One region of the Lysinibacillus sp. LK3 genome, then DNA from elsewhere that is predicted to be linked to it. Evidence: riboswitches for the same ligand, from Rfam matches in the RefSeq annotation. Region 1 holds a riboswitch; the other holds the start of a gene.
The links. Region 1 has a riboswitch for preQ1 ahead of queF (preQ(1) synthase). Riboswitches for the same ligand answer to the same signal wherever they lie in the genome.
Positions count from the first base shown of each region.

Region 2: another riboswitch for preQ1. It lies ahead of VK91_RS13310 (QueT transporter family protein); the one in region 1 lies ahead of queF (preQ(1) synthase).

Region 1 covers NZ_LDUJ01000029.1:39,995-56,201, reverse strand. Annotated here, with positions in the region: gene VK91_RS19610 (MFS transporter) at 134-1,324, shown strand; gene VK91_RS19605 (VUT family protein) at 1,441-1,980, opposite strand; gene queE (7-carboxy-7-deazaguanine synthase QueE) at 2,022-2,750, opposite strand; gene queD (6-carboxytetrahydropterin synthase QueD) at 2,743-3,213, opposite strand; gene queC (7-cyano-7-deazaguanine synthase QueC) at 3,217-3,876, opposite strand; gene queF (preQ(1) synthase) at 3,982-4,482, opposite strand; PreQ1 riboswitch class I at 4,608-4,654, opposite strand; gene VK91_RS19580 (S8 family serine peptidase) at 4,964-8,737, shown strand; gene VK91_RS19575 (amino acid ABC transporter ATP-binding protein) at 8,937-9,665, opposite strand; gene VK91_RS19570 (amino acid ABC transporter permease) at 9,693-10,358, opposite strand; gene VK91_RS19565 (transporter substrate-binding domain-containing protein) at 10,390-11,172, opposite strand; gene rlmH (23S rRNA (pseudouridine(1915)-N(3))-methyltransferase RlmH) at 11,404-11,883, opposite strand; gene VK91_RS22605 (CxxH/CxxC protein) at 11,974-12,138, opposite strand; gene VK91_RS19550 (S1C family serine protease) at 12,385-13,680, opposite strand; gene VK91_RS19545 (MBL fold metallo-hydrolase) at 13,847-14,635, opposite strand; gene VK91_RS19540 (two-component system regulatory protein YycI) at 14,635-15,459, opposite strand; gene VK91_RS19535 (YycH family regulatory protein) at 15,446-16,207, opposite strand, start outside.
Region 2 covers NZ_LDUJ01000017.1:167,103-183,309, forward strand. Annotated here, with positions in the region: gene VK91_RS13265 (ROK family transcriptional regulator) at 1-267, shown strand, start outside; gene VK91_RS13270 (asparaginase) at 286-1,287, shown strand; gene VK91_RS13275 (N-acetylglucosamine kinase) at 1,300-2,280, shown strand; gene VK91_RS13280 (FtsW/RodA/SpoVE family cell cycle protein) at 2,337-3,503, opposite strand; gene VK91_RS13285 (methyl-accepting chemotaxis protein) at 3,747-5,417, shown strand; gene VK91_RS13290 (L-threonine 3-dehydrogenase) at 5,769-6,722, shown strand; gene VK91_RS13295 (long-chain fatty acid--CoA ligase) at 6,911-8,530, shown strand; gene trpB (tryptophan synthase subunit beta) at 8,574-9,737, opposite strand; T-box leader at 9,796-9,995, opposite strand; gene VK91_RS13310 (QueT transporter family protein) at 10,064-10,546, opposite strand; PreQ1 riboswitch class I at 10,553-10,597, opposite strand; gene VK91_RS13315 (ABC transporter substrate-binding protein) at 10,919-11,935, shown strand; gene VK91_RS13320 (ABC transporter permease) at 12,020-13,048, shown strand; gene VK91_RS13325 (ABC transporter ATP-binding protein) at 13,041-13,835, shown strand; gene ilvA (threonine ammonia-lyase IlvA) at 14,398-15,660, opposite strand; gene VK91_RS13335 (TerC family protein) at 15,950-16,207, shown strand, end outside.

The sequences.
Region 1 (16,207 bases):
AAAATAACCGGAAACAAACACTGTTATTTACAGAAAACCAATCTAATTTCTCATAAATGCATTTTATGATATGATGTTTAAATTGTGTGTCTACTAAGTAGCACAGTTACATTCTTCAAAGAAAGAGGTATTTATGCATCATACACAGTTATCCAAGCGACATTGGTTACTTATCTTAACACTTGCATTATTAACATTTGTTCTTGGGACAAGCGAATTTGTTATTGTCGGGATCTTAACTGATATTTCTTCAAGCCTTCATATGACAAATGCAAAAGCAGGCACACTCGTTTCTGCGTTCGCTATCACATTTGCCATCGCTACACCACTCGTGATGTCAGCAACAAGCCATTTTCCAAAGCGTAAATGGATGTTGTTTTTGATAGGTTCCTTCATTGCCTTAAATGCTCTGTGTGTAATTTCAACGAGCTATATTATGCTCCTTATACTTCGGGTTATGACCGCGATTGTAACAGGTGTATTGATCTCTCTAGCCATGATTGTTGCAAGCGAAACCATGCCGATTAATAAACGCGGCCTTGCTATATCATTTGTTTTCGGTGGTTTTACACTGGCCAATGTAGTTGGAGTACCCATTGGAATTGTAATCGCTGAATGGTACGGCTGGAATGCCACTTTTATGTTAACCACTCTTCTCGGAGGGTTGGCGTTTGCGGCATCTTTTTTTGTCTTACCTACTCGACTCAGCCAAGTACGAAGCTCAATACGGGATCAATTTTCTTTAATAATTCAGCCTCGAATTTTAATTGCCTTTTTCATTCCTGCTCTCGGGTTTGGTGCAACCTATGCAGTCTTTACGTACCTTGTTCCTATTTTAAAGGGAATGGGTGCACCAAATAATTCTATAAGTTTAATCTTATTCGGCTACGGCTTTCTTTCGATTTTCAGCAACATTCTTGCCGGTAAAATTGCCACTCACAATGCCATCGGCCGACTTCGGTTTGTCTTTCTCGCACAAGCTATTGTATTGACAAGCTTATTTTGGACAACAAACCATTTTACTTTAGGATTAGCGAACATCGGACTAATGTCACTAATGGCCATCCTCTTAACAACATCTACTCAACTTTATTTAATAGATTTGGCCGAAATTTATAAACCAGATGCTAAAGGACTCGCTGCTTCTCTTATGCCCGTGGCAAGTAACGTAGGCATCGCTTTTGGGTCTGCATTAGGCGGCATTGTATATCATCAAGGAAATTTGATGAATGTCACATGGGTCGGTGGTATAGTTGCCGTCAGTGCAAGTCTACTAACTTTCTTTAGTTATCATTTAGACCTTAAACAAAAGAAAACAGCATAAAAAATGCAAGAGGTACATTAGAAAGAATATAAATCAAACAGACCCATTCGAATAAAGCGAATGGGCCTGTTTTTAAAAAGCTTACTTGTGATCCGTATCTTCATAATAAGGAATAATTATTCTGGAATAATATATTTTTCTTTCATTGGCCCAACTTTATTTAAAATAATTGCGCCAATCATTTGTATAATCGTCTTCACAATAATTTGCCCCAAGATGGCGGCAGGTACCGCTTCCCATGGCAATATATTGGCACCAAGTGGACTTAAGCCGATTACTACGAAAATTGCAGAATCTAGAAATCCTCCAACAAGACCACTGTAGAACACACGCCAAGCCATTGGTAATTTTAATCGAGTATAAATTTCAGTATCAGCCGTTTCAGCGACAACAAATGATAGTGCTGAGGCTACCACAATTAAAAGTGTATCACCTAGTAGGAATGACACCACAGCTGATAAAATTAAAGCTGTAATAATAAATAAATACGTCTTTTTTCTACCATATTTATTTTGTACTAGATCCCGAAAAATAAAGGTTGCCCCAATTAAAAGCGTTCCCATTGGGACAATAAACATACCAAAATGTAAAGGTGCAAATGCTGCCGTTACCACATTAGCAATAACAATAGATAATAAATAAAATAATATTCTCAAACTATTACTCCTCAAGTAAATTTAATTTTTGTAAGAGCACCCTACACGCCTCTTTTATTTCCCCACACAAGGGCATGTAACTGTGGCAGTACTTTAACATCTCTTAAATCCTCATCCTTCATTACTCTATCAATCAGTGCACGATATTTATCCAATAAATTCATCATTAATTGTGAATTATCAGTTGCCGTGAGATCATCATTACCGACTTGAAGATAAAAAGGAATCATGGGATATCGATGGTGAATTTGTTTAGCATAATCGTAATCCTCTTGATTAAAAACGACTATTTTGAGGGATACATGGTGATTGCTGTTCCGATCTTTAAGTTTTTCGAAGATATAAGAGAGCACCGAGTAGTCTGTGGTCATTCCAGAACTAGGTGGCTTTGGTGAAATTGTCAGTTCATCAATTTCATACATCCACTTTTGCCACCTACTCCCCTGTGTTTCTACCCCGATTTTTATGTCATTTTCTTTTAAAATGGCAATAAGCTCTGCTAAATTCGGATTGAGTGCAGGATTGCCGCCTGAAATTGTGACAAATGAAAAACCATTGCCCCCTAAACGTTTCAACTCAGACCAAATCTCTTCCGCTGTCATTTGGACAATAAGGTGCTTTCCACTGCCATCCCATGTAAACGATGAATCGCACCAAGAACAGGAATAATCGCAGCCCGCAGTTCTTACAAACATTGTCTTCTGGCCAACGACCATACCCTCTCCTTGAATCGTTGGCCCAAAAATCTCGATAACAGGTACTTTACTCAACTTCCATCCACTCCCTTCTAGCTTCTGCATAGCTTGTTGGAGTCTCGTAAAGCCTGATAAACTCTACACGTACACCGTTATATCCTTCATCACGCAAGGCCTCAGTCAACTTTTCGTAAATCCAAACAACAATATTCTCTGCCGTCGTATTCATGAGTGGAAGCGTTTCATTTAAATAACGGTGATCCAAATGAATCTCTATTTTTTGTTTCCATATTTCTTTTATATCGCCGAAATCGATCATCAAACCACGTTCATCAGTGTAGCCACTCAGTCCTAATATAGCTCGATAGGTATGCCCGTGTAGATTTTTACATTTCCCTTCATAATGATGTAGATGATGAGCAGCATCGAAGGTAAATTCTTTGCTTATAAGAACACGCTTTGCATGGTATTTCAATTGATTTCTTTGAATATCCACATCAATTCTCTGGAGTCTCTCAACGATTTTAAAATCTGACATGCCTTAAGACTCCTTCCTATAACTTAAATACTCATCAAGCCCTTTATTTCGCAATTTACATGCTGGGCATTCACCACATCCATCTGCTATGACACCGTTATAGCAAGTCAACGTTCTTTGTCGTACAAACTCAAGTGCCCCAAGCTGATCAGCTAATTCCCATGTTTGTGCCTTATTCAGCCACATCAAGGGTGTATCAATCACAAAGGAATCATCCATCGATAAATTTAACGTTACATTTAAGGATTTAATAAAGACATCTCGGCAATCCGGATATCCACTAAAATCAGTTTCACAAACACCTGTTACAATATGCTTTGCCCCTACTTGGCTCGCTAAAACGCCCGCAAATGAAAGAAAAAGGAGATTGCGGCCAGGCACAAAAGTCGATGGGAGCTCACCATTTTCTCCGTCCCTCACCTTTATGTCTTGTCGTGTCAATGCATTCGGAGCAAGTTGATTCAGGAGAGACATATCAAGTATGTGATGCTTGATACCAAGCTCCTCTGTTATCACCTTCGCACAGTCAATTTCAAGACGGTGCCTTTGACCATAATCGAAAGTTACTGCCTCAATCTCTTCAAAGCGTTCTTTTGCCCAGAACAAACAAGTTGTACTGTCCTGACCTCCACTAAATACTACAATTGCTTTTTCCTTTTTCATCTATATAGACTCCCTTATATCGAAAAAAACAGCACTCTAAGAAAAAGTGCTGCTTTCTTCTTAGTTTTTTTAAGAGGGTAGCTAAAAACCTCTGTCTTGCTTCATTTATCGATTATCAATTTTTTCTGGGTTAAGATCGTGGTTCATTAAACGATAATTGGCGATTTCTTCGTATTTAGTTCCTGGCTTCCCATAGTTACACCATGGATCAATCGAGATACCCCCACGTGGAGTAAATTTCCCCCAAACCTCTATATATCTTGGATCAAGTAATGCAATTAAATCATTCATAATGATATTAACGCAATCTTCATGGAAATCGCCGTGATTTCTAAAACTGAATAAATACAACTTTAGAGATTTACTTTCAACAATTTTTTTATCTGGGATATATGAAATGTACATCGTTGCAAAATCCGGCTGATTTGTAAGCGGACATAAACTAGTAAACTCTGGACAATTAAACTTAACAAAATAATCTCGATTAGCATGAAGATTATCCACTGCCTCTAATACCTCAGGTGCATAATCATAGGAATACTTTGTACCTTGATTACCTAATAGGGTCAAATCCTTTAATCCTTCTTCATGACTTCTGCCAGACATAAAAAAACCTCCTTGTAAAATGTTTCCCAACACTTTTCAAGAGAGGTATCACCAATCATTCTATTTAAAACATAAGTAAACAGATAAAAAAAGCCACGTCCGATATGGACATGGCATATTGTCATGTTTCCATAGTTTTTTATAGAGGGTATCAGCTATGAACCTCTCCCGTTCTAGTTCGGGCATTCTTTTCTTCAATATCGTACAAAAAATAATACAGGACGTCAAATAGATTTTTTATAAAACTCTTAAATGATAAAAAGTATGAATTACTGTAAGTCAATACTCATTTGAAAGTTCTACTTTTTTATTAAATTACTAGGAAAATAGAATTAATTCATTTTTGACAAAGTAATACTAATTATCAATATTTTGAGATTTTTCAATATTACGATATTCGAATTATCTCACCTGTGATAAATTGGAAATATCACACTAAACTGAAAAGTGTGATAATTAAGAGTGGAGGGAGAAATGAGATTTGAAAAAGTTTAAGTTTACGAAGTTTTTAAGTAGTATGATAGCTTTCGTTATGGTGCTTTTTCTATTGGTTCCATTATCGAGTGCTAATGCTGAAGATTCGAAACCATTCAAGCAGGATAGCCAAAGTGAAAGTATACTTCAATTAAAGGCGGCTATCGCTGAACAGCTAAGCTTGTCTAAAGATGGTCCAACTCTTCACGAAAGCTTACAAAATGTATCAGGCAATCAAGAAGTTGCAGTCATCGTACATTTATCTGAAAAGCCTGTGGCACTAGAGCAAGGAATGAGCCAATTGAAAGGCCAAAAGTTCTCTAATGCGCGAGCAAATGAAGTTCGATCAAATGTAAAATCTCAACAAGCACAAGTTAAGAAAGAATTAGCTACTAAAAATGTTCAAATGACTCAAGGCTACACATTTGATACTGTTTTAAACGGTTTTGCAGCAACTGTGAAAGCAAATGATCTCCCAAAGCTGCTTTCAATAGAAGGAATAACATTAATTGAACCTGATGCAATTGTTTACGCATCTGAAGATAATACAATGAAATCATCAGAACTGATTAAGGAAGATCAATTAGAGGCTCAAATGAATACAAGTATTTCTTTCCTCGGCATCGAACAGCTTTGGAATGAAGGAATTGAAGGACAAGGTATAAAGGTAGCAGTATTAGATACTGGTATTGACACAGATCACCCTGAGTTCGCCGGAATTTACAAGGGTGGGAAAAACTTCATTCCAAATTCATCAACTTACACAAAGCCTCGGGCAGATGACGATGCATCGGAAACCTTGCCTTCTGAGCGTCCTGCTGGAACACCTGAATTTAATGAAAAGGGAAGCTCGTTCTATACTTCTCACGGTACCCATGTTGCTGGAACCATTGCAGCAATTGGAGCTAACAATTTCGGCATTAAAGGAATTGCTCCAAAAGTAGACCTTTATGCTTACCGTGTTCTTGGTGCATATGGAAGTGGGGCTACATCTGGTATTGTTAAAGCAATTGAAACGGCTGTAACAGAAAAAATGGACATAATCAACCTTTCTCTTGGTGGGGGGGCTAACTCTGAAACGGACGCTGGTTCATTTGCTATTAATAATGCAATGATGGCTGGAACAATCGGAGTAATTGCAACAGGGAACTCCGGCCCAAATCGAGGAACAATGGGCACGCCTGCAACCGCTCGTTTAGGAATTGCTGTGGGTAACACAACAAATCCAGAAACAATGTATAACGGTGAAGTGAATGTTACAGTTGGTGACTACAACTTAACAAAACAGCTCCCATTAATGGGAACAACTTTTGGAAGGGATTTAGCAACACAGCTTCAAGGAGAATTTGACCTAGTTGCTATTCCTGGAAACGGAGAAGTAAAAGACTATGAGGGAATTGATGTAGAAGGTAAAGTGGCATTAATCTCTCGTGGCAGTATCGCATTTGTTGATAAAATTGCGAATGCAAAGGCAAATGGAGCAGTCGCCACAATTATTCATAACTTTGCTGGTGGAACAAATGCACCTAATATTTCAGGTACATTCCTGGGTGATTCCTTTGCTTTTCTACCAACATTTGATATGTCCCAAACGGATGGCAATGCAATTCGTGCTGCATTAGCCGGTGGAACTGGAAAAGTTAGCTTTAGTCAATTTACTTCCACAAAGACACTGGGAGATGAAGTAAACGATTCAAGCTCCCGTGGCCCATCTACGCCAAACTTTGATATTAAACCAGATGTAAGTGCACCTGGAACAAACATTATGTCAACGATTCCAATGTATAAAAAGGACTTCCCTAATGCAGATTATGCAGAGGCATATGATCGTAAAACAGGAACTTCTATGGCAACACCGCATATTACAGGTATTGTTGCATTACTTAAACAAGCAAATCCTGATTGGAATGCGTTCGACATAAAAGTGGCGCTTTCTAATACAGCAAAGGTTTTAGATAAAACAAAATACGATGTGTTCTCTCAAGGTGCAGGTCGTGTAAATGCTTATGCTGCAGCACATCCAGAAATTCTTGCCTATGCATTGGATAGTGCAATTTTAGATGGAACAGGAGCTGTTTCAGAAAACTTAAAAGGGACAGTTACTTTTGGTCCACAATCACTTAAAGACCAGGATATTTCCGTAACGAAACAAGTTTTAGTAAAAGATATAAAGGGGCACGGCGGTAATTATAATGTATCAATTGATGTGACAAAATCATTTGGTGATGCAACTGTTACAGTCGACCAGCCAACATTTAATCTAGTTGGTGAGCAAGTGTTAAATCTTACATTAACGGCTTCACAAGCTACAGCTCCAAACGGCTCGGAAATACTGGGGTATATTCACATCAGCGGTGGTGCTACAGAAATTTCATTGCCATTCGCAGCTGACTTTGGAAGCGAGGCAGTAACTGAAATTAAAGATTTAAAGATTACAGAAACAGACCTCTCCTTTAATGGAGATGGCGTGAAAGATTCAGCTGTACTTTCATTTACATTAACTGGCGATGTAACAACTAACTATATCGAGCTATGGGATATTATGAATCCTCAAGGTGGAGAATATGGTGATGGCTACATCGGTTATCTACATGCAGGTACTGCGCTAGGAAAAGGCTCTTATACGCTGAATATCGCTGGGCAATACAAACCATGGGGAACAGAACCTGCCACAACAATTCCAGATGGTCTCTATACTATTGACTTTACTGGTCTTGCGGCATCAGGGGTAGTTTCCGATTATGTTGGACCAATTATCGTGAAAACAACTAAACCAGAAATTACTGGTTCAGTAGCTGAAGGTGTCGCTACAGGAAAGGTAACAGATAAGTATATCGACTACAATGAAGAGTTATATTTATATGGTTTAAACTACAATTTAAATGATAAATTAAAAGCTTCCTATATTGCGACTGTGAATGGCGAAATACAAGCGCCAGTTCCTTTTGAATTAAATCAAGACGGTAGCTTCACATTCCCAGTAACAACAGAAACTAATGCTGTATCAGTAAAAATTGAAGACGCTGCAGGGAATGTTGGTGAAGCACTAATATTTGAAAAAGATGTAGTTGAACCAAAAGTAACACTTTCTGTCAATCCAACTGAGCTAGACCTAACAGCTGGGGAATCTGCACAACTTACGGTAACAGAGACATCTACTCCTCCAGAAGGTGAAGCAACAGAGGAAGATGTAACTTCAAAAGCAACTTATGTTGTGGGAGATGAAAATGTTGCAACAATAGCAAATGGATTAGTAACTGCTGTAGGTGAGGGCACGACTACGATTACTATTTCATATGGTGATCATGAAGTTACGGTAAATGTTACAGTAAAAGCACCTGTTGTAGAAACACCAATCGTAACACTAGAAATTGACCAAGCTCAGGTTGAAACTAGAATAGGTAAAGAGGTTATGGTTAAGATTACTGAAGTAACTACTTTTGAGGGTAGAACAACAGAAAAAGATGTTACTACTCTTGCAACCTACGAAGTAGCAAATGATAAAATAGCTACTGTAAAAGCAGGGGCTGTAAAAGGTAAAGGTCAAGGTACTACGACAATTACAGCAACGTATGGTGACCACACATTAACATTTGATGTATTGGTTGAAAAGCCGAGCAATGGTAATGGCAACGGCAATGGTAACGGCAATGGTAACGGCAACGGCAACGGCAACGGCAACGGCAATGGTAACGGCAACGGCAACGGCAACGGCAACGGTAATGGTAATGGTAATGGTAATGGTAATGGTAATAATGAAGTTACCGAAGTTGAGTTATAATTAAATAAGTACAGTTCCAGCAAAAAGAGAAATTGCGCTTTGCAATTTCTCCTTTTGCTATTTAAATTTCACTTACTCATGATAAGGTTGGCTGTAACGAGTCTATGTGCAGTTTTTCTGTACAAGCTTTATCTAGTAATCGAATATTTAATGCAAAACCATAAAAGATCCTAACATTACCGTTCAGAACCTTTTAGTTTTATTTAAGCATCGTTGCAGTTAAAAATTCTCGTGTTCTCTCCTCTTTTGGATGATTGAAAAATTGTTCAGGTGTGCCGCGTTCAATAATTCTCCCATCATGCATATAGACAATCCAATCAGCTACCTCTTTTGCGAATCCCATTTCATGGGTTACAACAACCATAGTCATTCCTTCTTCAGCCAAATCTTTCATGGTTGTTAAAACCTCTCCCACAAGCTCAGGATCGAGTGCCGATGTTGGCTCATCGAAAAGCATAATGTCTGGTTCCATCGCAAGTGCTCTAGCAATCGCCACCCGTTGCTTTTGCCCCCCTGATAGTTTACTAGGATAGACATCCGACTTATCCTCCAAACCTACTTTTTTCAGTAATTGTTTTGCTTTGATGATAGCTTTTTCTTTGTCTACACCCTTTACCATAACAGGTGCTTCAATAATATTTTCTAAAACCGTTTTATGTGGGAATAAGTTGAAATTTTGAAACACCATCCCAACCTTTTCTCTAATCTTGTTAAGATCATCTGTCCGTGGATTGACTTCATTTCCCTCAATTATAATATTGCCATTATCTTTTCTTTCTAAAAAGTTCAAGCAGCGAAGGAGGGTGCTTTTCCCTGACCCACTCGATCCTATTAGACAAACAACATCGCTCTCGTAGACTGTCATGTCGATATTTTTCAATACATGTAAGTCTCCAAACGATTTATTCAATTGACTTATTTTAATCATTTCCTTAGTGTCCAATTTTTTCAGCTCCTATCTGTCGCTTACTGCTAATTTTAATTCAGTTCGGTTCACTACAAATGTCATCAACGCTACCAGCAATAAATAGTAGACTGCTACAATGAGTAAGTAGGTCATTTCATCGAAATTATTCGACCCAAGTGTTGTCGCCACATTAAACAGCTCATTCATGGAGATAAATGCGGCTAACGAAGAATCTTTTAAACTGATGATAAATTGATTGCCTAAAGGCGGCAATGCTCTACGGAATGCCTGTGGGAGAATAATCCTTCTTAATGTCAGTGTCTTTGTCATTCCCAAAGAGCGTCCTGCTTCAAATTGGCCATTATCGACTGACTGAATTGCTCCCCGAAGGATTTCAGAAATATAAGCTCCATTATGTAGCGCTAGAGCAAGGGAAGCAGCCCAAAAATCAGGGAGAAGGAAAATCCCGCTAATTCCGAAGTAGAGGATAAATATTTGAACAATCAGTGGTGTTCCTCGAACCAAATAGACATATATATCTGAAATAAGTTCTAAAATTTTTATATTAGAAATTTTTAATAAGGCAAAGACTAGTCCGATGATGATTCCCAGTAAGATAGAAACCACCGTCAGCTCTAATGTTAAAAGCATAGCTTTAAAGAATACACCTTTTGTTTCCATTAGTATTTGAAAAAAATGCGAAAAACTTGGCAAAGTACTACTTCCTTTCTTTTATAGCATTGGTTTATTCTGATTTTTCGGTAATGTCCTCACCAAAATATTTGATACTGATTTGAGTCAATGTTCCATTTTCCCGAAGTTGTTCCAAAGATTCATTAACTCGCTTCAATAGCTTTGGATTATCCTGAGGCAACACAATCGCTTGTTCACTGCGATTAATTAATTGCTGTCCTTTAATCTTAAAACCTTCCTTTTCAGCAGTTTTTCCTGTAACAAAATCTGTAATTACTGCATCATGACGCCCACTACTCAACGCCTTTAATGCCGTAATATCGCTGTCATATGTTTTGATGTTGTCTGTATACTTGGAAGCTGTATCGGCATATGTTGATCCTTTTGCAACAGCTACTTCCTTTCCCTCTAAATCTTCGACAGTCCTAATTTTACTATCTGGTCTGGTGAAAATTTTCGGTCCTGAATAATAATAGGGGGTAGAGAAAGAAACATGTTTACTCCGCTGCGGGTTAATCGTGTGACTTGCAACGGCTGCATCCGCTCTTCCCGTTTTCACCCCTTCAACAATCCCTTTGAACTTGATTCGTTTCTGAACTGGCTCAAGGCCCATTTCCTTTGCAATCGCTTCACCAACCTCAATATCAAAGCCCGACATTGTAAGATCGTCATTTATATAACTAAATGGCTTAAATTCACCAGAAGTAGCAAAAACAAATTGATTTTTATTGATCAGTTCAGATCCATCTTCAAGCTTCTGTTTCTCTACACAACCAGATAAAAGGCAGACTACGATTGTGCTAAAGACCAATAGTAACTTTTTATTCAACAACATGTTGGCTATAACTCCTTTCTCTTTCGATTATTCCTACAATCCTTTCTTGCTATATAACTTGCTTATGATAGTTAATACCCAATCCACTCCCAATAAAACAAAAAAGTATCAGGCACTTTTAATAGTGCCTGATACTTTTTCTACAAATTTCGCGATATATAATTATCTTTCAGGTATTCTCTTTACCCTAAAATGCTGCTTTTTGAATGTATAAAACCTAGAAAACCGCACTTACTTATGATACGGTTCACCCTTCATAATCCTAAAACTACGGTAAATCTGCTCGACTAGTACAAGCTTCATGAGCTGGTGAGGAAGGGTCATCTTACCAAAAGATTGCTGCTCATCTGCACGCTTTAACACATCATCATGCAGACCAAGGGAGCCGCCGATGACGAAGGCGATTTTGCTTTTGCCGTAGGTCATGAGGGATTCCATATCGGCAGCCATTTGTTCGGAGGTTTTCATTTTGCCGTTGATGGCTAGGGCGATTACGTAGGCATCCGGACTGATTTTCGCTAGGATGCGTTCGCCCTCTTTTTTCTTGACGATATCCATTTCAGCTTCACTTAGCTGTTCAGGTGCCTTTTCATCTGGCACTTCAACCAAATCCATTTTTGCATAGCCGCCAAGACGTTTTACGTACTCATCGATCCCCATTTTTAAGTACTTTTCTTTTAGTTTGCCGACTGATACAATCGTTATATTCACACGTTATCCACCTTTACAATTCATTTACAAACAAATTATCCACAAAAGTTATCAACATATCCACAAGCACTCTCTATATATTGTGTAAAGTTATTTACTTGATACAATATATTCTGCTGCCTGTTCACAGTAGCTACACTTTGTGGATAACTTTTTATCCTCTTCGATTTTATCCATAATTGGGAACACTTTTTGCTCTGCTACAAACATGTCTAAAGCGTGATCTATATGGCTTTCACAGCTGTACTTTTCCATTTTTTGATGTCTCCTTATTTTCCGAAATTTCCACAAACTTATTCACAAATCAGTCTATGTTATCCACAATCTATTGTAACAAAGTAATAGCATGTATGGAAGAAGTGCCTTTTACTCCCGATTTACTGTGCGAAATTAGTATTCACAATTTTCTAGTTATCCACAATATTTCATAAAAGTATTTTCTCTATCCTCATAAATAAAAGCGATGGAGATTGATTAGATCCCCATCGCTTTTCATATTCTTTACAATGTATTACCGTTTGTTAATGTTAGTGATAGCTCGACTAATTTACCTTGACGGTACACTTTTAATGTTAGCTTATCACCAATTTTTTTGTCATTATATAAATGTTTGCGTAAATCAATAGTTGTTTCAATTTTTTGACCATCCATCTCTACAATAACATCGTATTGTTGAACCCCTGCTTTTGAGGCTGGTGAGTTATTCATGACATCTGTTACAACAACGCCTGTTGTCACCTCTGCAGGTAATTTTAATGTTTGTTGTTGATAGAATGATGGCACATCTGTTAAATCTGCAAGTGAAACTCCCATTGTTGGACGTTTCATTTCTCCATTTTTCTCTAGTTCCTCGATAATTGGAATAGCTGAATTAATTGGAATAGAGAACCCTAAACCTTCAACTGAGGATTCAGCAATTTTCATGGAGTTAATTCCTACTAATTCTCCAGCTAAGTTCACAAGTGCTCCACCACTATTCCCTGGGTTAATCGCAGCATCTGTTTGCAATACTTCTTGTTGCCAATCTTCTGTGCCATCACCATTTAAGTCTACCGGTACAGAACGGTCTTTACCAGAAACAACACCAGTTGTCACAGAACCATAGAAGTCTAAACCAAGTGGGTTACCAATGGCAATCACTGTTTCGCCTTGTTTTAATACATCTGAATTCCCGAATGTCGCAACTGTTTTAACATTTTTAGAGTTAATAGAAATAACTGCAAGGTCCGTCCAAACATCGTGACCCACTAATTGAGCTGGTTCTTTTGTTCCGTCTGGCATTGTGACCTCTAACTGCTTTGCCCCTTCAATAACATGGTTATTTGTGATGATAAAGGCTTTGTCACCTTCAATTTTATAAACGACACCTGAACCGCTTCCTGCCTCTTTTGTTGTCGTTGATGGTGGGCTCCAAAAACCTCCGCTTGTGACTTCTTGAATATTTGTGATACCAACAACTGCTTGTGAGGCTTTATCAACTGCAGTTGTCACATCTGTCGTTACTTCTGTAGCTACCTGATTAATTGTTGTGTTATTTTTTCCTGTATTACTTGTTGTTGTTCCAGGCATTTGATTGACAAGTCCCGGTAGCATAAGCCACACAAGTAAGGCACCTATAATGACACCGACCAGACCACTAAAGAAATAGCCGCCTTTACCTCCTCCACCTTTCTTTTTCATGCGCTTAGTCTGCATTTCTTGCTCCTCGCGCTCTAGTCTTTCTTGAAGAGGTGATTTCGGTACTTCATCATTTTTAAGGAAATCACTGTTTTTATCATCATCTTGGAAATAGCTCATGTTCGTCATCCTTTCCTTTGAGTGCTATCTAATTAGTTGTTACCCTAATCTTACGATTCAAACATTAAAATCAGATGAAAAACAAATAAAATAGGCATAAAAAAAGCTGCTCAATGCATTTTTTTATGCGTTGAACAGCTTCAAATTTTATCTAAATAGCCTATGATTAAACCGTCACCAATTTTGTTGGTTCTTCTGCATCCGTATCAAATAGATGAACATGCTCACCAACAAGGATGCCACAAGATTGTAAGGTTTGTGCGACACTCATACGTGCTAGCTCTTTCATATTATTATCTTTACTTAAATGTGAAAGATAAATATTGGTCGTCTTATCAAATACAACCTCACTCATTGCAATTGCTGCATCCTCATTAGATACATGTCCTACATCACTTAAAATACGACGTTTAATAGACCAAGGATAGCGTCCCATTTGTAGCATATTGACATCATGATTACTTTCAAAGACAAAAGAATCAGCGCCTCGAATAATTCCTTTCATACGATCACTGACATAGCCTGTATCTGTAATAATAACAAGCTTGCGATCATTTTCATGAAAAGTATAGAACATTGGATCTGCTGCATCGTGTGAAACAGCAAAGGATTCAACAGCTAAAGAACCAAAATGCTTCACTGTATCCATTTCAAATTCAAAACGTTGCTCTACAGGAATGTCCCCAATAAGCCCATCCATTGCCTGCCACGTTTTGGCGTTTGCGTAAATTGGTACATTATATTTCCGTGCCAGTACACCAATTCCTTTAATATGATCACTATGCTCATGTGTAACAAAGATACCACTGAGCTGCTTCATATTACGGTCGATTTTTGTAAATAACTGCTCCATCTTTTTCCCACTAAGACCCGCATCAACGATAAAAGCATGATCGTCATTCTCTACATAAATCGAATTCCCTGTACTGCCACTTGCTAAAACACTAAATCGCATTATTCAACTCCCCAGTCTTCTTCTTCGCTCTCTTGCTTGTCCTCCTGGATTTCGATGACTTTACCTTCTACTGCATTCACAAAGTACTCCTCTTTTGTCCCATCAGATAATTTCACTTGAACTTCCCATGTTGGCACCAATACCTGAGTACGTGTCAATTTAACAAGCGTTGAGTAACCTAGTTTCATTTGTGTAATGCGAGAATCTGGCTTGAGCGGTCCCTTTGCATACAAAGTTTGAATAATTTGAAGTGGAGGAATAACTGTTTCCTGCTGTTCCATTTCTTCAATATTATCAATCATTGTTTGCTCATACATTGTTACTTCGTTATTAGCATTCCATTTTATTTTTAATGAACCACTATAATAGAACATTCGATTGTTTGTCTTTTGGAAAAAAATTGCGACTCGTTCTTCGCGGTCTATTTTCCATAAAGCATAAGATGCACCTTCAATGATGTTTGCTAGAACAAAATCTGTAAAGCTTGCGTCATCACTTACATTACGTAATTTAACAGGCCTCATAAAAATAACACGAGCCTTTGTATTATTATCATCCTTAAATTTAACTTGCTGGTTACTATTATTAAATTCGGCTGGTGTGAATTTATGCACTTGAGCTGTCATATACGAAGCAGATTCAATATTATTTGGTAATGTGCCGTACGTAATATTATCATCCTTTAAACGAGCTTCTATTGTTCTTTCACCTGGTACCTCAATATCTTTTGCTTCATTATAGCGATTGACATAAAGTGAATACAAGAAGATGTTCAGTATTAAAAAAACGAATATAAAAATAGATTTTGTTCTATTCCAATCCATTTTTAACACCTCCTAATACTTCAGGAGTCAGTTTAGTCCATGTACCATTACGAATAACAAACCAACAAGGTTCAAATATAAATATATTCTGTTCTTGATTTTGTGTTAAATAATAGCCTAAGACGATTTCATCGATATCAGACAGAGGAATACTGTTAGCGCTTTTTAATCTCTCTGCGATTTCCGCACCTGATGCTAACTCTTTGATTTCTTTCTCCAATGATATATCCATATCCAATGAGAAGTATGGGCGCTTATAATGGAAAATTCGACTATCTCCCCAAATCGTTGTCATTCGTGTAATGACATGATTGCTATAGACAGGGAAACCTTGCAAATACATTTGATAATCTATTTGATTTTTATTGGTATTGGATGAAGCATAGCGGAAATCTGCGGTAAATCCTCCATGCTCATTAATAAATTCAAAGCTATCCTTTAAAAGCTTGGATGGCTCGACTCTAATACTACTTTCTGCAGCAGGATAAACATAGTTTAATGATTTAAGATTTGTTTCTAAGGTCATTAACGACATACCATCTGTATATTTTTCAGAGGATGCACTTTCCACATTTCGCTGCACAATATTTGGATCTGGGAATAATACATTTTTAAATAGTTCTGGCGTAATATCCTCAATAAAATACGTATATTTTACAGATTCAATATTACTGTTCGCCAAATAAAGAGATGTATAGCCTTCTCTTTCTACTTCTTTAAAAACCTCATATTTTTTGGCAGGCTCTAT
Region 2 (16,207 bases), on a different contig from region 1:
GCGATCGATATTCAACAAGATGTAGCTACTTTTCTAGCTATAGCCATCAATAATCTAGTTTGTTTATACGAACCAGAGGCTGTCATCGTCAGTGGAGAAATTATTGAGCACAATGTGACATTTCAAAAACTACTTAGTGAAAAGTGTAAACAGTATATATGGAAGGAATTACAACCCTACTTTGATTTGCAGTTTTCCAATCAATTAAAAGAAGGGGTTGTTAAAGGAGCGGCATTACAAGCACAAAAGCAGTTGCTGTCTGTTTAAAGAAAGGTTGGTTGATTCGTGGCTTACTCAGAATTTTTAAAGGAGTATCGTTCAGGATTAATGGAAAATGTGCATTATGGACAAATGAGTGCTGTGAATCTAACGAAGGAAGAATTCGTCTCTGTAGGTCAAGACTATGAGCCTGTGTATTTTCGTTCTGCAGCAAAACCATTTCAAGCCATTCCCATTTTTATGACTGATTTTATAGAAAAATACGGAATTACTTCAAATGAAAGTGCATTATTTCTGGCTTCGCAAAGAGGTGAAATTTATCATCAAGAGGCATTAGTCTCTTTGCTGGAAAAACTCCCTATTAATGAAAGTGATTTAATTTGTGCAGCATCCTTTCCACTAAATGAGGAACCTAAAACACAGTATATTCAACAGGGATTTGAAAAGAGGAAACTCTTTCATAATTGCGCGGGCAAGCATTTAGGATTTTTAACTGCATGTTTAGCAAATGGCTATGATGTCAAGCAATATTGTCATCCAGAACATCCACTGCAACAGATGATAAAAAAATATATTGCCTATTTAAGTGAATATGAGATAGAGAGAATTCGTACAGGGATTGATGGCTGTGGTGCGCCTGTCTTTGCGATTCCGCTAAAAAACATGGCCATTGCCTATTTAAAGTTAGCACGACCAGAATTGATTGATGATGAACTAATTCGTGAAGCAGTAATAAAACTTACAGCAGTAATGAATCAAGAGAGTCATATCATTGCAGCGCAAAACTTTATTTGTACAGCATTATTAAAGGACCCTAATATTGTGGCGAAGGGCGGAGCACAGGGTGTATACTGTTTTGCTCTAAGAAATGAAGGAGTAAGTTTTGCCTTGAAAATTATGAATGGCTCCGAAAGTCCGTGGCCCAATGTAATTGCTTCTGTATTGGAACAAATGCAGTATACAAATCAAGAAACAATTGAGCGTATTAAAGCATTGTCTCCTGCATTTGTGCGTAATGATGCAGGGGTAGAGGTAGGAGAAATTGTATCTACAATTAAAATTGTATAGAGGTGAAGGCACTTGCATGTTTTGGCAATAGATGGCGGTGGAACGAAAACGATTGCAACAATCTCAACATGTCATGGGCAAATTATGGCGCTAGCAGAAACAGGCAAAAGTAATCCCACATCCATGAGCTTCGAGCATTTTACAGAGACGATAACAGAATTAATAAATAATTTAAAAAGACAACAGCCTCACGAATTTCAACACATTACAAAGTGCCATGCTGGCCTGTCTGGTGTAACAGAAAATAATAATGAGAAAATTACCTATGCATTATTAACCTCGCTTTTACCGAAAGACTGTCAACTATCACTATCGAATGATGGAATGAACGCGCTGTATGCGGGAACCTTGGGGCAGCCAGGCATTGTACAAATTTCTGGTACGGGTGCGATTACACTCAGTATAGATGCATCTGGAAGAATTGAGCGTACAGCAGGATGGGGTTATATTTTTGATGATGAGGGCAGTGGCTATGATATTGGCATTCGCACATTAAAAGCGGTATTTAAAGCATTCGACAAAAGAGGTCCTGAAACGCTTCTAACAGCAGCGGTATTAGAATATTTTCGATTACAATCCGTTCCGCAGATAATTGAAGTGGTATATGGCGAAGGACATCCGCGGGATACCATATCACCTTTAAGTAAGGTTGCAATTGAATGCGCTAAACGTGGTGATGGAGAAGCCAATACAATTATTGATCAAGTGTGCCATGTTTTTTATCAAAGTATAGACGCTTGTTACAAAAAAAACCCGTTTGCACATAAGCAAGTCAAAGTAGTGCTAGCTGGTGGCGTTTTTAATGAATTGGAGCTATTTACTAAAAAATTAATCGCTATTGATAAAAAGAATAGTAATCAGTATGACTTCGTGGGTGCTTATAGCTTACCGGTAGGTGGTGCCGCTTTAGCTGCTTTAAGATTACCATATAATGAGGCAAAGCTATTTATCGATCAATATAATGCAAGTATGAAGAAGTTTTTAACGAATTAATCCCCCTTAACTTAGCAAGTAGAGAATAGCATATACATGTCTCTACTTGCATTTTGTCAGTCTCCTACTTTAAACATATACCCCTTATATGAATGATGAATGATCATGACGATTCCGATAAGCATAAAATTGGATAATAACGAACTTCCACCATAGCTTAAAAAGGGTAGGGTGACACCTGTGACAGGTAAAAGCCCAATGGTCATGCCGATATTTTGAGTAATTTGAAAGGCTAGTAAGCTTGAAATACCTGCCCCCATTAAAGTCATAAAGGGGTCTCGCGCTACTACCGTAATAACGACAATACGATAGATAACAAAAAAAAGTAGCGCGATTACAAATGCTCCTCCAATAAAACCTAGCTCTTCTGCAATAGCAGAGAATATAAAATCGGTATGTTTTTCTGGTACATAGACATTGTTATGTAGATAGCCCTTGCCCACAAATTCTCCTGACCCGATAGCCATAAAGCCTTGGCGTACTTGAAAAGAAGAATCTGTATATTCATAAGGCTGAAGCCATCCATAAATTCTAGAAATCTGATGTCCTGATAGAGCACCTAAAACCTTCTCTGTAAAAAATTCATTAAATCTGACATAGAGCACTACCAGCGTACTGATGATAACTAGAGGAACAGCCGTAAATACGACAAGAAGCTTTCTATGAATACCTGAAAAGAAAATCATCGGTAAAATCATTGCCATATACAACATGACCATACCTGTATCGGGTTGTCTATAAACAAGTAGCGTAGGAGGAAGGACAATTAGCCCGATTTTTATAAGTAACCAAAAATCTGCTAGATAGGAGGGGCGGACATTTTTCTCTTGATGAGCAATAATGACCTTACTCACAACTATTAAAAAAGCGAACTTTAAAAATTCCGAGGGTTGGAGAGAACCTAAAAACGGGATTTGATACCATGATTTTGCCTGATTGATCGTTCGAGCAATGCTTTCAGGAGCAACAATAAGACCAGCCGTTAAAGCAACTATTAGGAAGTAAAATGGCCATCCAATCTTCTTCAACTGTTCAATATCAAGCAAGGATATTCCAAGCATGATGGTTAATCCGATGACATAAAATAAAAACTGTTTGATAATAAAGGAGCTTGCATACTGTTCAAAATTTACACTACTAGAATGGACAAAAAGGCAACTAATAGCGCCGAGTAAAAGAAGACTTATTACTAAACTCCAATCTAACTTCTTGAATTGCGTCAAATGTAACACCTCCATTCTCTAGTATGAACGCTTACAATGTATGGAAGGTTGCGAATGTTTTTCTAAAAATAGTATGAATAAGTAGCAATAATCTGGCTAATTTAGCGAGTTAAATTACCTAAATAAAACTAAATGATGGGTATAAATTCTTAATATTTCGATTAAAATTTACAAAAATATAACACTGGCTTTATATCTCTATACTATCATTATTGGTAAGAGTTGGAGGAGGAGCCAAGGATCATGCATTTTTTCCGTTTCATTAAGGTGAAGGACAAGTTACTTGTACTCATGATTGTTTGTGTATTATCGAATGTATTGCTAGGTGTATTCAGTGTAGATTATTTAAGGAAAATGTCGTGGCATGCAAGTGAGAGTTACACACAGGGACTGGTCCCAATTGGATGGCTAAATGAGCTAGAAGAATCACAGCGTCGATTAGATTTTATAGTAGATTCGAAGGGTGACGATAAAGAAATGACAGCCATTTTACAAAACATGGCGCAGCCTTTAGATCATCTAGATAGCCAAGAAATTGACAAGAAGATGAGTCATCAAATTAAGAAGTATAAGTCATTGCTTAAGAAGCAGGAAGAAGCCATTGAGAACTTTAAGCAATTGAACCATGGTGAGCTAGATCAGTTTTATGTGCAAACATTTTTACCAATTAGTCAGGAAAGTCATGCATTATTAGAAGACACGCAAAATTATTTGGTTCAACGAGCAAAAGACCAACAGCAGGCTTATCAAAAAGATGTACAATTTGGCTACTGGTTACTAGGTGGCGTATGCTTAGCGGTTGTCTTGCTTGTTATCCTTATCGGCTTTATTGCAACGAAGGCAGTCAATGTGCCAACCCGTCAACTAAAGTCATTATTAAAACGAGCAGAACAAGGTGATTTCACTGCCAATGCAAGTTATGTAGCTCATGATGAGCTTGGTGAAGTAGTTCTGTCATACAATCAAATGGTAACAGAGGTGAAACGACTACTCCATACTGTCACAGACAGTGCCTATGAAGTAGAAGAAATGACAGGGAAATTGCAGAAATCCTCTGAGCAATCATCAACAACGACATTAAAAATAGCGAAGGATGTACAATCTATTTCAGAGTCAACGTCTGCTTCTTCTAGTAAACTAGCTTCGAATACTGCTTCCTTAGAGGAGGTTTTAAATGATGTACAGGTTATTTTAGAAAAGGTTCAGGTTGTAGAAAGTTTTGCACAAAAAACGGCCAGAGATGCAGAAAGTGGAACTGAAATTGTACAGGCTAATTTAACACAAATGCAAGCTATTAAGCAGGCGGTTGAAAAATCTAATACAGCTATCTTTAATTTAGTTGAGCGGGCTGCATCGATTGATCAAATGATTGAAGTAATAGAAAGAATAACAGCGCAAACTAACTTACTGGCTTTAAACGCTTCAATTGAAGCCGCTAGAGCAGGAGAGCATGGTAAAGGCTTTGCAGTAGTGGCTAATGAGGTTCGTAAGCTTGCAGAGCAAACTGTTCAATCGACACAAACGATTACATCCATTGTACAGAACATCCATCTAGATTCGAGTTATGCGGTACAAATGATGGAAGGGGTTTTAGTAGCGACTGAAAAAGGTGTAGCTGTTACAGGACAAACTGCGTCAAGTTTTGATCAAATTTTAGAAAAAGTACATACTATTAAGCCATATATTATGGAAGTATCTGCTACGGTTCAAGAGATTGCCAATCACACGCAGAAGGTAAGTGAGGATGCGGGTATGCTGACAGCCTTATCCGATACGAATGCCGTGTCTACTAAGCATGTTGCTACGTTAACAGCTGATCAATTAAAAGCTCAGCAACAGTTCCATAATTATATTAAGGAATTGCGCAAAGTATCAAAAGTTTTGCAAATAGCTGTCAAACGTTTTTCGATATAATTTAATATTAAAGAATAATATTAAAAAAGGGTCTTCTTTGCAAAAAATAGCAAAGAAGACCCTTTTTTTGCATGCTTACAAAACTAGCTTATGAAAGTGTAAATGATTTGTGTTTTTGAGATGTACAAATGTGTTTTGTATATTTTTGTAGCACAATATTTTTCATGTTCTCATATACTGTGAATAAGGGATTGTATGTTCTTTGTAAGGAATATTATTAATATAATTGTTGTATTTTCAAAACGAACACATTATAATGAATTTCATTGAAAGTGTTATTAAATCAATGTTTATTAAAGTATTTTTGTACTTTCTGAAAGTACAATTGTTCACATGTGGAGGTTTTGGGAAATGAAAAAGATTATTGTTACTGGAGCACTTGGTCAAATTGGTTCTGAGCTAGTAGAAAAACTTCGTGGTATTTATGGAGAGGACAATATACTTGCTACAGACATTAGAAAACTTGAACATACTAAGGGCCCATTTGAAATATTGGACGTGACAGATGGACAAAGAATGCATGATTTAGCAAAGGACTTCGGTGCAGATACGATGATGCATTTAGCAGCATTATTATCAGCTACAGCAGAGAGAAATCCATTGTTAGCTTGGAATTTAAATATGGGTGGATTAATGAATGCGTTAGAAGTTTCACGTGAGTTAAATATGCAATTTTTCACGCCAAGCTCAATTGGTGCGTTTGGTCCGTCTACACCTAAGGAAGATACACCACAGGATACTTTGCAAAGACCAACAACTATGTATGGGGTAAATAAGGTAGCGGGTGAGTTATTATGCGATTATTACTTCAATCGTTTTGGTGTTGATACACGCGGAGTACGCTTCCCAGGGCTAATTTCTTATGTAACACCTCCAGGTGGTGGTACAACAGATTATGCAGTAGAAATTTTCTATGAAGCCATCGAACAAGGCAAATATACATCGTATATTCAGGAAGGTACATTTATGGATATGATGTACATGCCAGATGCCTTACAAGCTATTGTAGATTTAATGGAAGCAGACGGTAGTAAGCTTGTTCATCGCAATGCTTTTAATATTACAGCCATGAGCTTCGAACCTTCGCAAATCGCGGCTGAAATCAAGAAACACTTACCAAATTTCACAATGAGCTATCAGGTAGATCCTGTTCGTCAAGCCATTGCAGATAGCTGGCCAAACTCTTTAAATATTGAAGCGGCTCAAAAAGAATGGGGCTTCAAAGCAGAATATGATTTAGCTAAAATGACGGTAGATATGTTAGAAAAATTGAAAATTAAACTGCATAAAAAAGCAATTTCATAATAGATAGGCAACGGGTGAAGACTAGACTTCATCCGTTTTTTTATATATAAAAGAAAATTATTGGAATATATAGATTAAATTATGAAATTAAAATATAATAATATTCGGAATATTAATAGTATTCAGTTAAATTGATGCTATGATATTTTCACAAGGGGAAATTCACAAATGAAGGGATGATGGGTTTTATGATGCAAGAACCATTAGTTTTAACTAGTTTTTTTAAACGAGCAGAGAGCTATTTTGCAAGAAAATCAATTATTTCACGGACAAGCCCACACAAAATACATCGTTTAACATATGGGCAGTGGGCAAAAAGAACGCGTCGTTTAGCAGATGCCCTTACGAAGCTTGGGATGACAAGAGGAACAAAAGTCGGCTCCTTTGCGTGGAATCAGCATCGACATTTAGAAGCTTATTTTGCTGTGCCTTGCTCAGGGGCAATCTTACACATGGTAAATATTCGTTTATCAGAAGAGCATTTGATCTATATTATTAATCATGCAGAAGATGAGATTTTAATGGTCGATGTAGATTTATTACCGATCATTGAAAATATTGCGCCAAAACTTGAGACAGTGAAACATTATATCATTATGACGGATGAACCAGCTTTGCCAAAGACTACATTACAAAATGTTTTATCCTATGAGGACATATTAGCTACTGCTGATGAAGAATTTCAATTTCCAGAGGATATTGATGAAGAAGCACCTGCCGGTATGTGCTATACAAGCGCCACAACAGGGAATCCAAAGGGGGTTGTCTATTCCCATCGGGGTTTAGTACTACACAGTATCATGCTGAGTATGTCTGACTCTATGGGAATTGCGGAAAGAGATGTCGTGATGCCGATTGTACCCATGTTTCATGCAAATGCATGGGGCTTGCCTTTTGCTAGTGTCAATGTGGGTGCTACACAAGTTCTACCAGGTCCGCAATTTACTTCAGCATTAATAATGGATTTAATCGAACAAGAAAAGGTTACATTAACTGCTGGTGTTCCAACCATTTGGATAGGTGCCTTACAGGAACAGGAAAAGAAAGCACGAGATATTAGTTCTTTAAGAGCGATATGCTGTGGTGGATCGGCTTCACCAACTCGACTCATTCGGACATTTGAAGAAAAATATGGAATTCCTTATATTGTTGTCTATGGCATGACGGAAACTACACCAATCGTGGCATTGTCTAATTATATGTCATGGATGGAAGATTGGCCGATTGAAAAACGTATTGAAGCTCGAGCGATGCAAGGGATGACAATGGCAGGTATCGAATCTAGTATTATTAATGAGGCGGGGGAGGTACCTTGGGATGGCGAAACAATGGGGGAATTACGTTTAAAAGGCCCATGGATTTCCAACGAATACTATCGTGATGAGCGAACAGCAGATGCCTATCGAGATGGTTGGTTATATACTGGTGATATTGCTGTACGAACAGCAGATGGCTTTATTAAAATTACGGACCGTACGAAAGATCTTATTAAATCAGGTGGGGAATGGATTTCCTCTGTTGATTTGGAAAATGCGCTGATGACTCATGATGCCGTTTTAGAAGCGGCTGTCATTGCCATGCCCCATGCTAAATGGCAGGAGCGTCCATTAGCTTGTGTTGTATTGAAAGAGGGACAATCAGTAACTGAACCAGAGCTTCTTGCTTTTTTAGAAAATCAATTTGCCAAGTGGTGGGTACCAGATGCAGTCGTCTTTCTAGAAGAAATTCCAAAGACATCTGTCGGAAAATTCCTGAAAGCGAAGCTGCGAGATAATGTAGCAGAAATTTATCCTAAATCATTGGTATAGGTAAAAGAGCGATTTCCGTAAATGGAAGTCGCTCTTTTTTGAGTTATTTAGTTAGCATGTGGAAGACTTGTTCAACGTCTTTATCGCCACGACCAGAGATATTAATAATAATGCTTTCCTCAGATGATAAAGTTGGTGCTAATTTTAGAGCATGTGCGACTGCATGTGAGCTTTCAAGAGCAGGAATAATACCTTCAACCTTAGAAAGTACTTGGAAGGCATCTAAAACTTCTTCATTTGTCACGGTCACATATTCAGCACGACCGATTGTTTTCAAATGGCTATGCTCAGGCCCCGCACCTGGATAATCTAAACCAGCTGCTATTGAATAGGTAGGTAGTGGGTTGCCTTCTGCGTCCTGAAGTACTAAACATTTGAAGCCGTGTAGCTCTCCTGGTGTTCCTTCGTTTAAGGTAGCAGCTTTGTCTGGCTCTATTCCAATAAGACGAACATCTTCGTCTGCAATATAATCAGCAAATGCCCCAATGGCATTACTACCGCCTCCTACACAGGCAAGAACAGCTGTCGGCAGCTTTCCTTCCTTTTCTAAAATCTGTTCACGACTTTCGCGGCTAATCACTGATTGAAAATGTTTAACCATTGATGGGAAGGGGTGTGGTCCAACTGCTGAGCCTAATAAATAGAATGTTGTTTCATAGTTTTCTACTAAGTCAGCGAATGCCTCATCTACTGCATCCTTTAAGCGTCCTTGCCCTTTATCGACAGCAACAACTTTCGCTCCGAGAAGTTCCATGCGAAATACGTTCAATGCCTGACGTTTTGTATCTTCCAAGCCCATATAAATCGTGCAATCCATTCCAAACATGGCACACGCTGTAGCTGTTGCTACACCATGTTGACCTGCCCCTGTTTCGGCAATCACGCGATTTGCTCCCATACGTTTAGCTAGTAAAATTTGTCCTAATACATTATTGATTTTATGGGAGCCTGTGTGGTTAAGGTCTTCACGTTTTAAATAGATTTTTGCGCCACCTAATTGCTTTGTTAAATTCTCTGCAAAATAAAGAGGGGATTTACGACCGACATATTCACGGAAATAGTAATCTAATTCCTGCTTAAAATCATCATCCTCTTTATACTTTTGAAAATTCTCATCTAGTCTATTTAAAACATTTTGAAGCTCCTTTGGAACAAAGCTTCCACCAAATTCACCGAAATATCCCTTTTTTTCTACTACTGTACTCATCTTAACTCGACTCCTCTATGCTAATTTTTCCAAAAAAAAAGCCACTCCAATCCCTCATAAAAAGGACGAGTAACCGTGGTGCCACCTTCATTCGCAATTTTTGCGCGCTTTCCTGCTCCGGTAACGGGGAGCGAAACGGCCTTACATTTGATAAGGCTGCTCTGAAGTCCATTCACAAGTCTGTACTACTGGTTTGCACCAACCACCAGCTCTCTAAAAGTAACAATGCTTGCTACTACTCTTCTTCCTTGCATTTATTAGAAAGAATTGTAGAGTATTTTCAGAATAGTGTCAAGAAAAAAGACGAATCTAAAAAGATCCGTCAGTTAAATCAAATTTTTAAAGTGAAGGCGTTTGTTTAAAACATACATAATCGGTGCACCTACAGCTAATACAACAAATTCACCCGCCGCGACTGTTAGCCAAGTCCAGAAAAATGGCAACTCTAAAGCCAAGTTCAGCTCAAAGGCAATGATAAACATAGTACATGTAAAGAGCAATGTATTAATAATTAAACGTGCCCAAATATTTTTGACAAATTTACAGATTAAAATAAACAGGCCAAGAGTAATCATTGAATGACCTACACCAAAAACTAAATCGTAAATGCCAAGTGGTGAAAAGAGATTAGAGATCAATACACCAATAATAATCCCTACGGCAAAGCGTGGATTAAAGGCCACTAAATGGTTAAACATCTCAGATACTCGGAACTGTACCTCTGTAAAACCAAATGGGGCAACAAGCATGGTTACAGCTATATATAGAGCCGCAATGATACCACTTGCTGCTAAAAATTTTATCTTCATATTCATTTCTCCTTAGTTTTTTTTCGTGGGATGGTTACGAACCACGGTGCTTTCACACAAGTAAATATTCTATTATAGATATCTAGTAGAAGTCAAATGTCAGACTTTGTCTATAATGTCCTATCGTCGCAAAATTGTCATAAATATTTTTTACTATGTTGAAAAAAGAAATCGATTAACTAAAACAGCGTAGTTTAGCGGTTTAAAGCGCCAAATTAAATGAAAAACTAAAATATTTTGTCACTTTTAAAAGTCAGAACATTCATAATGTTGTTGACGGAGCTCGATAATAACGATAATATAGCGATACATTCACACTTTGTTTGGATAAAGTGCGATAGATATTCGAGAATATAATCGGGGGGATTATTTGTGAAAAGCAATGTAAAGAAGTTGTCATTCCTTCTTTTTGGATTAGTGTTGCTTCTTGCTGCTTGTGGTAGCGGTGGCTCAGGTACAACAGATTCAAAAGGAAATGAATCAAACAATGCAAGTGAGAGTGGAAATGATAAAACATATAAAATCGGGATTACTCAAATTGTTGAACATACATCGTTAAACGCAGCAACGGAAGGCTTTAAAAAAGCAATTGAAGATGCAGGCTTAAAAGTTGACTACGATCCACAAATTGCACAGGGAGATAATAGCCTTAACACAACGATTGCTAACAATCTAGTAAGTGCAAACGTAGATTTAATTTTTGCAAACTCTACACCTTCTGCACAAGCCGCTGCTACAGCAACAAGTGATATTCCAATTATTTTTACATCGGTTACAGATGCTGTTGGTGCACAGTTAATTGACTCAATGGAAAAGCCAGGGAAAAATATTACAGGCACAATCGATTTACATCCTGAAACGATTTCTAAAACAGTAGCATTCCTAAAAGAACTTGGGGCGAAAAAAGTAGGGATGGTCTACAATGCAGGTGAGCAAAACTCAGTTGCACAAGTTTCAGAAGTGAAAAAGGTTATGGATGAACAAGGTTTAACGGTGGTAGAAGCATCAGCATCCACTTCAGCGGATGTAAAGCAAGCGACAGAATCTCTAATTGGTAAAGTAGATGCTTTCTATATTATTACTGATAACACAGTTGTTTCTGCATTAGAATCGGTAATTGATGTTGCCAATACGAATAAATTACCATTAATCGTAGGAGAATTAGATTCTGTGGCACGTGGTGGTTTAGCTGCTTATGGTTTTGAATATTTCGATATCGGTTATGAAGCAGGTCAAATGGCTGTGAAAATTTTAAAAGGTGAAGCGACACCTGCCGATACACCAGCACAATACCCACAAAATCTGAAATTATTAATCAATAAAAAAGTTGCAGATGATTTAGGCATCGAAATTAAAGATTCTTGGGGTGCCGAAATTCTAGAACAGTAAAACGAAGCGGGGTGCACTATCCCCGCTTTATCTTCATTTTACAAGTGATATAAATAATAAAGAGATTTAGGAGATGATTCAACGATGTTTTTAGCATTATTTGGCGCAGTGGAGCAAGGAATCATCTATGCAATTATGGCACTTGGTGTATATTTAACATTTCGGGTGTTAGATTTTCCGGATTTAACGGTTGATGGAAGCTTTGTAACAGGGGCGGCAACTGCAGCAACAATGGTTTTGCTTGGCTACCACCCAATCTTAGCGACTTTAGTGGCAATTGTTGCTGGATTTATTGCTGGATGTATGACAGGAATTCTTCACACGAAAGGAAAGATTAATCCGCTTTTATCAGGAATTTTAATGATGATTGCTTTATACTCGATTAATCTACGTATCATGGGGTTAACTGCAGAAAATACGATAGGTCGCCCGAATATTCCACTACTAAACTCTGAAACAATCTTTTCAAAGTTTCAATCTTTTTGGAGTAATTTAGGGATCGATGATGCTATCAATAACCTATTAAAAAGCATAGGCTTTCAGCATGTACCAGGTACATGGAGTGTGCTGATTGTTGTATTAATCATCACGATTTTAATTAAGTTAATAGCAGACTGGTTCTTAAAGACAGAGGTTGGGCTAGCTATCCGAGCAACTGGTGATAATAAACGAATGATTCGCAGCTTCTCTGCAAATACAGACACACTTATCATTTTGGGGCTAGGTCTTTCCAATGCGCTTGTCGCATTTTCTGGAGCTTTAATCGCACAATACTCGAAGTTCTCTGATGTTAGTATGGGGATTGGTATGATTGTGATCGGTCTCGCATCCGTTATTATTGGTGAAGCTATTTTTGGGACTAAAACTATTATCCGTACAACGTTTGCAGTTATTGCAGGAGCCATCATTTATCGTATTATATTAGCTTTAGCATTACGTGTAGATTTCCTTGATTCAGGAGACATGAAATTAATTACAGCGATCATCGTTATTTTGGCGCTGATCTTACCGCAATTTATTAATAAGAGTAAAGAACGTAAACGTAAAGCTAAACGTGCTGCAGAACTTTCACAAGTAAAAAAAGTAGAGCAGGGAGGTAATGGCCTTGCTTAAATTACATGGTATTAATAAGGTATTTAATGAAGGAACACCTGATGAGAAGATTGCACTTGCGGAGATAAACCTACATTTAAAGCCCGGTGATTTTGTGACAATAATAGGTAGTAATGGTGCAGGTAAATCAACGATGATGAATATGATTTCTGGTGCTTTAACACCCGATTTCGGTACAGTATTGATTGATGGTAATGATGTGACAAGTTTGCCTGAATATAAACGCTCTCAATACATTGGGCGTGTCTTCCAGGACCCAATGGCAGGAACTGCACCTACGATGACAATTGAAGAAAATCTAGCATTAGCATACTCTCGAAATAAGCATAGAGGACTACGCAATGGTGTGGACAAAAAGCGTCGTGAATTTTTTAAAGAATCGCTAGAGATGCTTGGTTTGAATCTTGAGAATCGTCTTTCTGCTAAGGTAGGTTTACTTTCAGGTGGGGAACGTCAAGCTTTGTCGCTCTTAATGGCTACCTTCACAAAGCCATCTATTTTATTGCTGGATGAGCATACGGCTGCACTTGATCCATCACGTGCAGAGTTAATTACCCGTATTACGAAGTACTTAGTGGAAAAAGATAATTTAACGACATTAATGGTAACGCACAATATGCAGCAAGCATTAGATTTAGGGAATCGTCTTATTATGATGGATAAAGGCCAAATCATTTTAGAAGTTGGTGAAGATCGCAAACATGAATTAACAATTCCTGATTTAATGTCCGAGTTTGAACGTATTCGCGGGGAAAAAATGAATTCAGACCGTGCTCTATTAGGTTAATATCGAAACGCTCATACACTTGTATGGGCGTTTTTCATAGTGTAAAAAATTTCATCAATAGTGTTTTTATGAATGGTGTAAATGAATGACCGTTGCAGGTTCCCTAATTTCATGTGTGGGGGGTGCCGATCTATCTTATGGGAGTCTAGTAGCCTTCCAATCCAGCTCATTAATTTAGCAAAGGTCCTCACTACTCTTTATGGAGGGGCGTTGTCACACATCGTTTTTCCGCATTGGTCTCTACTGCTAGTATAAAAGAAAATGAAAAAGACATATTTTCAAGATGGTTGATTGGAGTGGAGCCAGCCTCACTCCTAGGAATTTAGCGTCACAGATGAGACCCTAGGGCGAACGTAAGTGAGTGTAGCGGCTCATCAGACGCCACCTGGACGCTGGCGGAACAGATATCAATCTCTCGCCTTGCCAGAATGTCTCTTTCCGCAGACGATATTGTTTTTTCAACATCAACTAGTTTTAATAATATTTATTTAGGGAAATTAAACGATCGATAAACTTTATCGCATAAAAAAGCCTCACTTTCAGAGAAGTGAGGCTCTTCATTTTAAACGAGTAAGCCAAATAGTTGAATATCGTTGTTTACTTCTTTGTATTTGAAGCCGAATTCATCCATTCTGGCAAGTAGTCCTTCATATTCAGCACGATCACCTAACTCAATGCCGACTAGTGCAGGGCCACTTTCTTTATTATTTTTCTTGGTATATTCAAAGGTAGTAATGTCATCGTTTGGTCCAAGTACACTAGTGAGGAATTGACGTAATGCTCCGGCACGCTGAGGGAAGCTGACGATGAAGTAGTAAAGTAAGCCTTCGTGTATAAGTGATTTTTCTTTAATCTCCTGCATTCGTCCAATGTCATTATTCCCACCACTGATGATGACAACGACTGACTTACCTTTAATTTCTTCTTTATAAAAATCAAGAGCTGCCACTGATAATGCTCCTGCAGGCTCAGCGATAATCGCATGTTTATTATATAGATCTAGAATGGTCGTACATACCTTGCCTTCAGGTACAAGAACAATGTCATCTAAATAGCGACGGCAAACATCATAAGTATGATGACCGACGCATTTTACTGCAGCACCATCAACGAATTTATCAATCCAATCAAGAGCAACTGCGCCACCTTCAGCAAAGGCAGCCTTCATACTACCAGCACCAGCAGGCTCCACACCAATAATTTTACTAGCAGGAGAGAGATTTTTAATGTAGGCAGACACGCCTGACATTAAGCCACCACCGCCAATACTTCCGAATACGTAGTCGATTGGCTCCTCCATATCATTCATAATTTCTACCGCTACCGTTCCTTGACCAGCAATGACATCAAAATCATCAAATGGATGAATGAAGATTTTACCATGCTCTTCACAATAGCTCAACGCGCTTTCAGCAGAATCATCGAATGTATCTCCTGCTAAAATAATTTCCACATATTCACGTCCAAACATACGTACTTGGTCTATTTTTTGCTTCGGTGTTGTTTGTGGCATAAAAATGCTTGCTTGAATTTTTAATTGGGCACAGGCATAAGCTACACCTTGTGCATGATTGCCTGCACTTGCACAGACAACCCCAGCATCGCGCGCTTCATCCTCGATTTTTTTAATTTTATAATAGGCACCACGAAGCTTGAATGAGCGTACATGCTGTAAATCTTCGCGTTTAATATAAATATTAGCTCCGTATTTCTCGGATAAATAGTCGTTTTTTTGTAGTGGTGTGTGCACAACTACATCTTTTAAAAAATGATGTGCAATCAGGACATTCTCCACTTGCACGGTTCTAGTATCAGCAACTTCCATAGTATTCATCCTCCGTTATACGTTTAAAACATTTATCTATGATAGCACACTTTATTTGCTTTTTGTGATTAATTTTTAGTAAATTCTAAATTTTCCGTGTCTATTTTATGATGTAAGCGTTTTATCTTGATATAGCTAATTATTTTATAAAGAAGCAATGTCTCAGACCTAGAATTAGCTCAATTTAAGGGGAGAAAATCAGTTGTTTCAAATCTAAAAAATACTACTCTCATAACAAAAATGGTCAAGCATATACTAGATTAGCTTAGGACAAGTAGGAGGGTATGTAGTGGAAATCATTCAAGGAATTTTATCAACATATTGGAAGTTTTTTGATTTGGCGATGTGGCAAGAAGTACTAATGGACCCTGTCTCCTGGGGACTAATATCCTCATTAATTATTATAGAAGGTTTGCTGTCGGCAGATAATGCACTGGTATTAGCGGTACTAGTGAAACATTTACCAGATAAACAGCGAAAACGGGCATTAATGTATGGTATGCTAGGTGCCTATTTTTTTAGATTTTTATTTATTGGCATAGGTGTT